DNA from 3 places in the Streptomyces sp. CA-251387 genome. Region 3 is predicted to be linked to each of the others. Evidence: predicted binding sites of a transcription regulator. Region 3 holds the regulator's gene; each other region holds the start of a gene.

Region 1 (3,253 bases), 1.3 Mb from region 3:
CTTGCCGACGCCGGGCGGGCCGACGAGGGCCAGCACGGCACCGCCGCGCCGCCCGCCGACCACACCGAGCCCGCGGTCGCTACGGCGCTTGCGCACCGCCAGGTACTCGGTGATCCGCTCCTTCACGTCCTCCAGACCGGCGTGCTCGGCGTCGAGGATCTCCTTGGCGCCCTGGATGTCGTAGGCGTCCTCGGTCCGCTCGTTCCAGGGCAGTTCGAGGACGGTGTCGAGCCACGTACGGATCCACGATCCCTCGGGCGACTGGTCGCTCGACCGCTCCAGCTTGTCGACCTCCTTGAGCGCGGCCTCGCGGACCTTCTCCGGCAGGTCGGCGGCCTCGACGCGGGCGCGGTAGTCGTCGGACTCCTCGCCCTCCTTCTCGCCGTTCAGCTCGCGCAGTTCCTTGCGGACGGCCTCCAGCTGACGGCGCAGCAGGAACTCGCGCTGCTGCTTGTCGACGCCCTCCTGGACGTCCTTGGCGATGGTCTCGGCGACGTCCTGCTCGGCGAGGTGGTCGCGCAGCTGCTGGGTGGCGAGCTTCAGGCGGGCCACCGGGTCGGCGGTCTCCAGCAGCTCCACCTTCTGCTCGGTGGTCAGGAAGGGCGAGTAACCGGAGTTGTCGGCAAGGGCGGAGACGTCGTCGATGGCCTGGACGCGGTCGACGACCTGCCAGGCGCCGCGCTTGCGCAGCCAGGCGGTGGCGAGGGCCTTGTATTCCTTGACCAGTTCGGTGACGTGCCCGGGCAGCGGCTCGGGGACCTTCTCGTCGAGCCGCGCGCCCTCGACCCACAGCGCCGCACCCGGCCCGGTCGTCCCGGCGCCGATCTTCACCCGGCCGCGACCGCGGATCAGGGCGCCCGGGTCACCGTCGGCCAGCCGGCCGACCTGCTCGACGGTGCCGAGCACACCCGTGCTCGCGTATGTGCCGTCGATGCGTGGCACCAGGAGGACCTTCGGCTTGCCGGGTTCCGAACGGGCGGCGGCCTGCGCGGCCTCCACCGCGGCCCGTACATCGGCGTCGCTCAGATCCAGCGGGACCACCATCCCCGGCAGCACGACCTCGTCGTCGAGCGGCAGCACAGGCAGGGTGAGCGGTGTGGACGTCGAACCCATGATCTCCCCTTCGGCAGTCAAGTTGAGTTATGCCGACTCAATGCACGAGGGACCTTGAATGTTCCCCGACCGCCGTTCGCTGTGAGCGATCACTCTCTCGACGCGCTGTGAACTGGGGTTTCGCGGTCGGCGGCGGGCACCCGGGGGGACTTGAGGACTCACGTAGAACGGTTGCCGGGGCGGGGGTCTTCCCGCGCGGAGGGCGGTCTTCCCGCGCTGTCTCCCCCTTCAGACACGCAGACCCTCGTCGGCGGATTCCGGGGCCTCGTCAGCCGCCCGCGCTCCCTCGGTGTACGCGGCGCCGAACTCGAACGGCCCATCGCGCGCCGGCGCGGCCGCCGACATGGCCGTACGGCAGCCCGTCCCGCCGGAGGGCGTCACGCTGCGGCGCGTCACGGCGGGCGCGGACATGCGCCGTATCGCCGCGAGGGAGTCGGTCCTGTGGGGTCAGGACCGGAACCGGCTCGCCGAGGCGGACGGCGAAGTTGTCTCAGCGGCCTGGCTGGTGTTCCGCGCGGGGACCGAGTTCGCGAGGCTGTGGGACGGTTCCCCGTCGGCCGAGTGGCGGGGCCGCGGCCTCCACCGCGCCCTGGTCGCCACCCGAGCCGCCCTCGCCGCCGCCTGGTCGCCCGCGGCCGGCTGACCCCGAGGCGCCCCACCGCCGGACCACCGGCCACATCCCGACCCCGATGGCCAGGGAGATCAGATGCCCCCAACCGGTCAGCGGGTCGGCAAGAGTGAGCAGGCCCTGGATCAGCAGCCCGCCGAACAGCACCAGCACCGGCCACCGCAGCCACGGCCGCAGCAGTCCGGCCAGCACGCCGATGCTCGTCGCGACGCCGAAGCTGATGCCGTAGTCGAGGCGGTGCAGCGAGCTGTCGGGCAGGTGGCCGACCAGCACCGCGAGCCCGACGGGACCCTCGGTCGCGAGGGTGGCCAGGACGTGCCCGGTCAGAAAGACGACGGCCGTGCGGGCGCCTCCGATCCGCCGCTCCAGCGCGGTGAGCACGAGCAGGAAGCAGAGCGTGTACGGCGCCACGATCCCGCCCGCGACCCACAACGCACTGGCGAGCAGCACCAGGACGGGCGTCCGCACGAGGTGCGCCACATCGGTGCTGGAACCCTGGTGCAGGGCGTGGACGAGGGCGGGGTCGGCGTATGTGGCGAGCAGCGAGGTGACGGCCAGTACGGCGGCGTAGGCGAAGGTGAACGGCGTGCCGGTGGGGGTGGGGAGCAGGTGCCAGGGACGGAAGGCACGGGGTCCGGGCTCGGTGACCGCACTGGTGACCGGTGCAGAGGACGGCGGCGCTGAGGGCGGCGGCGGCGCGGTCTGGGGTCCGCGTTGCCGCGGCAGTGCGTCCAGCAGCCCGACCACATCGGGCAGGCCCGCGTCACCGGAAGGAGTGGTCGCGCCCGAAGGGGCGGACCCGGGAGTCGAGCCCGTCCCACCCGCAGCCACAGTCCGTTCCACGGTGAGGCGCTCCTTCCGTTTCCCCCACCCTTGACCCGCCGCCCTCCCCTGTCTGTGACCGGCGCCACGCGGGACCCGATTCTCAGCAACCTCTCAAGAAGTCCACCCCGTGGGGTAATTCCCTCGGCCGCCCTGCCCGGAGCTGCCAGGATGGCCGGATGCCCACGTCGTACGACATCCCCGAAGTACTGGACCGTCGCGAAGGCCCCTATGGCGAGGTCGTGCTGCGACGCCACGGCGGGTTACTCCAGATCATCGCCAACGGCTGCTTCCTGATGGACACTTCCGACGGGCGTTCGGAGCGGCTGCTCGTCGACGCCGCACTCGACGCGCTGGGCGGGAGGCCGGCGCCTCACGTGCTGCTCGGCGGGCTGGGCGTGGGGTTCTCGCTCGCACACGCCGCGGCCGATCCCCGCCCGGGACGGATCACCGTCGTCGAGCGAGAGCCTGCGATTATCGGCTGGCATCTCGACGGACCGTTGTCCGGCTTCTCCGCCCGCGCCCTCGCCGACCCGCGCACCGAGATTCTGGAAACGGATCTCGTGACGTACGTACATGAGACATCCGCCACGTATGACGCACTGTGTCTCGACATCGACAACGGCCCCGACTGGACCGTCACCGAGGGCAACGACAGCCTGTACTCACCCGCCGGACTGGCAGGCTGCA
Region 2 (3,253 bases), 2.8 Mb from region 3:
GCGCGCACGGCATCTCCGTCGCCGCCGTCAACGCCGAGGCCGGCGAGATCTACATCAACCCGCTGCGGACCTTCGAGGACGAGGAGTGGCGGTTCATCCTCGCCCACGAGATGCTGCACGCCGCCCTGCGCCACGGCGACCGCTGCGGCACCCGCGACCCGTACCTGTTCAACGTCGCCTGCGACTACGTCATCAACGGCTGGCTGCGCGAGATGCAGGTCGGCGAGATGCCCCAAGGGCTGCTGTACGACGCGCGGTTCGCCGGCCTGTCCGCCGAGGAGGTGTACGACCGGATCGCCGGCGACCTGCGCCGGATGCGCCGCCTGGCCACCCTGCGCGGCAAGGGCGTCGGCGATGTCCTCGGCGCCCCGCTCGGCGCGCCCGGCGACTATTGCGACCTCGACGAGTTCTACCGCCGGGGCCTCTCGCACGGCCTGGACCTGCACCAGCAGCAGGAGCGCGGCTTCCTGCCCGGCGGCCTGGTCCAGGAGATCCGCGCGCTCAGCCATCCGCCGCTGCCCTGGGACGCCCGACTGGCCCGCTGGTTCGACGAGTTCGTGCCGCGCCCGGAGCCGGTCCGGACGTACGCCCGTCCCTCGCGCCGCCAGTCGTCGACGCCCGACATCCCGCGCGCGGGCCGCTACTTCCCGCCCGAGGAGATCGCCCGCTGCACCTTCGGCGTGGTCCTGGACACCTCCGGCTCCATGGGAGCGGTCCTGCTCGGCAAGGCGCTGGGCGCGATCGCCTCCTACGCCGCGGCCCGGGACGTACCGGCGGCGCGGGTGGTGTTCTGCGACGCGGCACCGCACGACGCGGGATACGTGCCGGTCACGGAGATAGCGGGGCGGGTGCGGGTGCACGGCCGGGGCGGCACGGTGCTGCAGCCCGGGATCGACCTGCTGCAGCGCGCGGACGACTTTCCGCCGGGCGCGCCCGTCCTGGTCATCACGGACGGCTGGTGCGATGTCCTGCGGGTGCGGCGCGAGCACGCGTACCTGATTCCACAAGGCCGTCGTCTGCCGTTCACCCCGCGTGGGCCGGTCTTCCGGGTGCAATGAGGACGAGTGTGATCGGATGGGGGACACGGAACCCGGACACGGGACCTCACCGTAAGCAGGCGAAGGGATTCATCGTGGCAACCACGCGCTCCGCACACACCGTGTGGGAAGGAAACCTGTTCCAGGGCAATGGCGTCGTCTCCTTCGACTCCTCCGGCAGCATCGCCCAGCAGCCGGTGACGTGGGCGTCGCGCGCCGAGGACGCGAACGGCAGGACCAGCCCGGAGGAGCTGATCGCCGCCGCCCACTCCAGCTGCTACTCCATGGCCTTCTCGAACATCCTCGACAAGGCCGGCACCCCGCCGGCCAAGCTGGTGACCTCCGCCGACGTGACCTTCCAGCCGGGGGAGGGGATCACCGGCATCCACATCACCGTGGAGGGCACGGTTCCGGGGATCTCCGAGGAGGACTTCCTCGCCAGGGCCGAGGAGGCCAAGGTGGGCTGCCCGGTCAGCCAGGCGCTGAAGGCGGTGCCGATCACGCTCTCCGCCAAGCTGTCGTAAACATGCGATGAGAGCCGCGAGGGGCTGAGCGCCCGCTCAGCCCCCGTTTGGCACCCGGCCCCCGGGTCACCCGTCCCATTGACAAGAACCCACTCAAGTTTTGTGCTGGAGTTCGAAGGGGTGCCCTGGCGGAAGGGGACAACGATGGCACGCGCGGTCGGGATCGATCTCGGGACCACGAACTCGGTGGTGGCCGTCCTGGAGGGCGGCGAACCCACTGTCGTCGCCAACGCGGAGGGGGCCAGGACCACACCGTCGGTCGTGGCCTTCGCCAAGAACGGCGAGGTCCTCGTGGGTGAGGTGGCCAAGCGGCAGGCGGTGACGAACGTCGAGCGCACGGCCCGCTCGGTGAAGCGGCACATGGGCGACGCCAACTGGCGCTTCCCCGACCAGGGCGACATCGACGGCACCCGCTACCGGGCCCAGGAGCTGTCGGCCCGGGTGCTGCAGAAGCTGAAGCGGGACGCCGAGTCCTACCTCGGCGAGGACGTCACCGACGCGGTGATCACCGTCCCCGCCTACTTCGACGACGCCCAACGGCAGGCCACCAAGGAGGCCGGGGAGATCGCGGGCCTGAAGGTCCTGCGGATCATCAACGAGCCCACGGCCGCCGCCCTCGCCTACGGCCTCGACCGGGGCGAGGAACAGACCGTGCTCGTCTTCGACCTCGGCGGCGGCACCTTCGACGTCTCGCTGCTGGAGATCGGCGACGGCGTGATCGAGGTCAAGGCCACCAACGGTGACACCCACCTCGGCGGCGACGACTGGGACCAGCGGATCGTCGAGCACCTGGTCAAGAAGTTCAAAGGGCAGTACGGCATCGACCTCGGCAACGACAAGATGGCGCTGCAGCGGCTGCGCGAGGGCGCCGAGAAAGCCAAGATCGAGCTGTCCTCCTCCTCCGAGACGACGATCAACCTGCCCTACATCACCGCGTCCGCCGAGGGCCCCCTCCACCTCGACGAGAAGATGACCCGAGCCCAGTTCCAGGAGCTCACCGCCGACCTCCTCGACCGCTGCAAGACCCCCTTCCACCAGGCGGTCAAGGACGCCGGCATCAAGCTGTCCGCGGTCGACCACGTCATTCTCGTCGGCGGCTCCACCCGGATGCCCGCCGTCACCGACCTGGTGAAGGAACTCACCGGCAAGGACCCGCACAAGGGCGTCAACCCCGACGAGGTCGTGGCCGTCGGCGCGGCCCTCCAGGCGGGCGTCATCCGCGGCGACGTCAAGGACGTCCTGCTGCTCGACGTCACCCCGCTGTCCCTCGGCATCGAGACCAAGGGCGGCATCATGACGAAGCTCATCGAACGCAACACGACCATCCCCACCCGGCGTTCGGAGATCTTCACCACCGCCACCGACAACCAGCCCTCCGTCGGCATCCAGGTCTACCAGGGCGAACGCGAGATCGCGGCGTACAACAAGAAGCTCGGCGTCTTCGACCTCACCGGTCTGCCGCCCGCGCCGCGCGGGGTGCCGCAGATCGAGGTCGCCTTCGACATCGACGCCAACGGGATCATGCACGTCTCCGCCAAGGACCTGGCCACCGGCCGCGAACAGAAGATGACCGTCACCGGTGGCTCTGCCCTCCCGAAGGACGACATCGACCGCATGATGCGGGAGGCGGAGCAGTACGCCGAGGAGGACCGCAAGCGGCGCGAGGCCGCCGAGACCCGCAACCAGGCCGAA
Region 3 (3,253 bases):
CCGAGATCAAGAAGGCGTACCGGAAGCTCGCCCGCGAGTACCACCCGGACGCCAACAAGGGCAACGTCAAGGCGGAGGAGCGGTTCAAGGAGATCTCCGAGGCGAACGACGTCCTCGGTGACCCCAAGAAGCGCAAGGAGTACGACGAGGCCCGCGCCCTCTTCGGCAACGGCGGCTTCCGCCCGGGGCCCGGCGGCACGGGCGGCTCCTTCAACTTCGACCTGGGCGACCTCTTCGGAGGCGGCGCCCAGGGCCAAGGGGGAGCCGGCGGCTTCGGCGGCGGACTCGGTGACGTCTTCGGGGGCCTGTTCAACCGCGGCGGTACGGGCACCACCCGTACCCAGCCCCGGCGCGGCCAGGACATCGACACCGAGGTCACCCTCAGCTTCACCGAGGCGATCGAGGGCGCGACGGTCCCGCTGCGCATGTCCTCGCAGTCCCCGTGCAAGGCCTGCGCGGGCACCGGCGACAAGAACGGCACGCCCCGGGTGTGCCCGACCTGTGTCGGCACCGGCCAGGTGGCCCGGGGCTCCGGTGGCGGGTTCTCCCTCACCGACCCCTGCCCGGACTGCAAGGGGCGCGGCCTGATCGCCGAGCACCCCTGCCTGGATTGCAAGGGCAGCGGCCGGGCCAAGTCGTCCCGCACCATGCAGGTCCGCATCCCGGCCGGGGTGTCCGACGGCCAGCGCATCCGCCTGCGCGGCAAAGGGGCGCCCGGCGAGCGTGGCGGCCCGGCGGGCGACCTGTACGTCACCGTGCACGTCGACGCCCACCCCGTGTTCGGCCGCAAGGGCGACAACCTCACGGTGACCGTCCCCGTGACCTTCACGGAGGCGGCCCTCGGAGGCGAGGTCAGGGTCCCCACCCTGGGCGGACCGCCGGTCACCCTGAAACTGCCGCCCGGCACGCCCAACGGCCGCACCATGCGGGCCAGGGGCAAGGGCGCGGTCCGCAAGGACGGCACCCGCGGGGACCTGCTGGTCACCGTCGAGGTGAGTGTCCCGAAGGACCTTTCGGGGAAGGCTCGTGACGCGCTCGAGGCGTATCGCGAGGCGACCGCGGGGGAGGACCCGCGGGCGGAGCTGTTCCAGGCCGCGAAGGGAGCTTGATCGAGATGGACGGCCGTCGACGCAACCCGTATGAACTGACCGAGGAGACCCCGGTCTACGTCATCTCGGTGGCGGCCCAGCTCTCCGGCCTGCACCCGCAGACGCTGCGCCAGTACGACCGTCTGGGCCTGGTGTCTCCGGACCGCACGGCCGGCCGCGGCCGCCGCTACTCGGCCCGCGACATCGAACTGCTGCGCACCGTCCAGCAGTTGTCGCAGGACGAGGGCATCAACCTGGCCGGTATCAAGCGCATCATCGAACTGGAGAACCAGGTCGCCGCGCTGCAGTCCCGGGTCGCCGAACTCCAGGCGGCCCTCGACGGCGCCGCGGCGGCGATGCAGCAGCGCGAGGCGGCGGTGCACGCGTCGTACCGCCGGGATCTGGTGCCGTATCAGGAAGTGCAGCAGACCAGCGCGTTGGTGGTGTGGCGGCCGAAGAAGGCCAAGGACTGACAGGCAGGCGCATGAGCGAAGGGGCCCGGAGGATTCTCCGGGCCCCTTTCGCATGGTCCCTCAGACCAGGTCCGGCCGGATCACCCACGGGTGGGCGGCCGCGGTCTCGGTGCCGTCGGCGAGGACACCGACGACCCGGTAGTAGGAGACCGAGCCGAGCGGCTGCGTCCGGTCGGTGAAGGAGTAGTTCTCGGTGCCCGCCACCGCCGCCACGCTGCCCACCGGCTCGTAGGCCTGCGTCGCGGTGTTCCAGCGGCTCACCCGGTACTCGGTGATGGTGTCGCAGATGTCGCCGTAGCACGCCCAGCGGGCGGGGTTGACCTGCTCGGACACGGTCCAGCCGCCGCCGGCGGTCACCGGGCCGGTGTCCTTGCCGATGGGTTCGCCCGGGACGATGTCCAGCTCCGTCGCGGTGACGGTGGGGATGGACGGGTCGAGGAGGGAGAGCGTGTTGCCCCAGACGTCCGTGGCGATCACCGTGTACACGTAGGTCTCGCCGTCCGGGATGTCGATGCACATCATGGCCAGCGGGTCGTCGCCCTTGTCCGCGCAGTGCGCCAGCTCACCGATCCACTTGACCGACCCGTCGCTCTGCCGCACCCCGCGGATCGCGCGGTAGGAGGCGATGTCGTCGTCGGCCGGCGGGTCCCAGCGCAGGACGGTCCCGTCGGCGCGGGGCGTCGCGGTGAGACCGGTGAGGGGCCGCGGCGGGTAGGGGTCCTCGGTGGTCACGGTGACCGTCTTGGAGACCGCCGACTCGTTGCCCGCGCCGTCGATGAGGGTGACGCCGTAGGTGTAGGTCGTGTCGAGCTCGAAGCTCTCGTCGGAGCAGTAGAGCGAGTAGGTCTGCAGGTCGGTCTGGAGCGTCTGGTTCTCCTCCGCGCAGGTGACCCGCACCGGGTCGGCGCCGAGGGCGGTGCCCTTCGAACGGACCACGCTGAAGTGCGCGCCATTGGCCAGCTCGTCCTGCGTGGGGTTCTGCGGCGCGCTCCACCACAGACGCGTGGCGCCGGACTCGGCCTTCACCACCAGGCCCTGGGGCGCCGCCGGGGCCGTCCGGTCGACGCCGTCGGAGGTGATGGACGCCGAGTACGCGCCCGTGTTCCCGGCCGTGTCGTGGGCGCGCACCACATAGGTGCGCTGCGTCTCCCGGTCGCCCACGCCGTGGACGTACGACGTGTCCGTGAGCTTCTTGACGAGGGTGTACCCGCCGGTGGCCGGGTCCTTCTCGTACAGCTCGTAACCGGCCGCGTCGGCCACCGGGTCCCAGCCGAGCACCATCCCGTGCAGGTCGCCGTGCGCGGTGAGCCCCGTCGGCGCGGCCGGGCCCGTGCGGTCCGGGGTGACGACGGCGAGGTCGGCGGTGCCCGTCGACTCGTTGCCGGCCTTGTCGTGGGCGCGTACCTCGTAGTAGTACGTCTCGCCGGTCGCCGGCGGGGTGTCGGTGTAGGCCGTGGAGGTGGTCGTCGCGAGCGGGGTGCTGCCGAACGCCGTGCCCTTCAGACGGCGGAAGACGCGGTACCCGGCGAGGTCCATCTCCTTGTTCTTCGCCCAGGTGAGCTTCGCCTTGCCGGTGGTGGTGTCGTACGAGACCGCCGCGGCCGTGGGGGTGAGGGGCTTGACCTTGTCGACGGTGGCGGAAGTCCTCGGCGCGTAGGCGAACTTGACGCGGGCGCTGCCGGTCCAGTTGAC

The links. Region 3 encodes HspR, which represses chaperone genes until heat shock. Its sites were predicted from a motif close to TTGAGNNNNNNNNNCTCAA; they were not measured.
Region 1: the regulator HspR is predicted to act here: its motif matches at 1,136-1,154, upstream of lon (endopeptidase La).
Region 2: the regulator HspR is predicted to act here: its motif matches at 1,640-1,658, upstream of dnaK (molecular chaperone DnaK).

Annotation. Positions count from the first base shown of each region.
Region 1 covers NZ_JBNJMJ010000001.1:6,389,806-6,393,058, reverse strand. The annotation lists gene lon (endopeptidase La) at 1-1,113, opposite strand, end outside; gene ACQEV2_RS28760 (hypothetical protein) at 1,342-1,524, opposite strand; gene ACQEV2_RS28755 (rhomboid-like protein) at 1,604-2,584, opposite strand; gene ACQEV2_RS28750 (spermidine synthase) at 2,743-3,253, shown strand, end outside.
Region 2 covers NZ_JBNJMJ010000001.1:7,887,142-7,890,394, forward strand. The annotation lists gene ACQEV2_RS35075 (vWA domain-containing protein) at 1-1,058, shown strand, start outside; gene ACQEV2_RS35080 (OsmC family protein) at 1,133-1,561, shown strand; gene dnaK (molecular chaperone DnaK) at 1,706-3,253, shown strand, end outside.
Region 3 covers NZ_JBNJMJ010000001.1:5,056,002-5,059,254, forward strand. The annotation lists gene dnaJ (molecular chaperone DnaJ) at 1-1,109, shown strand, start outside; gene ACQEV2_RS22615 (heat shock protein transcriptional repressor HspR) at 1,115-1,561, shown strand; gene ACQEV2_RS22620 (PA14 domain-containing protein) at 1,622-3,253, opposite strand, start outside.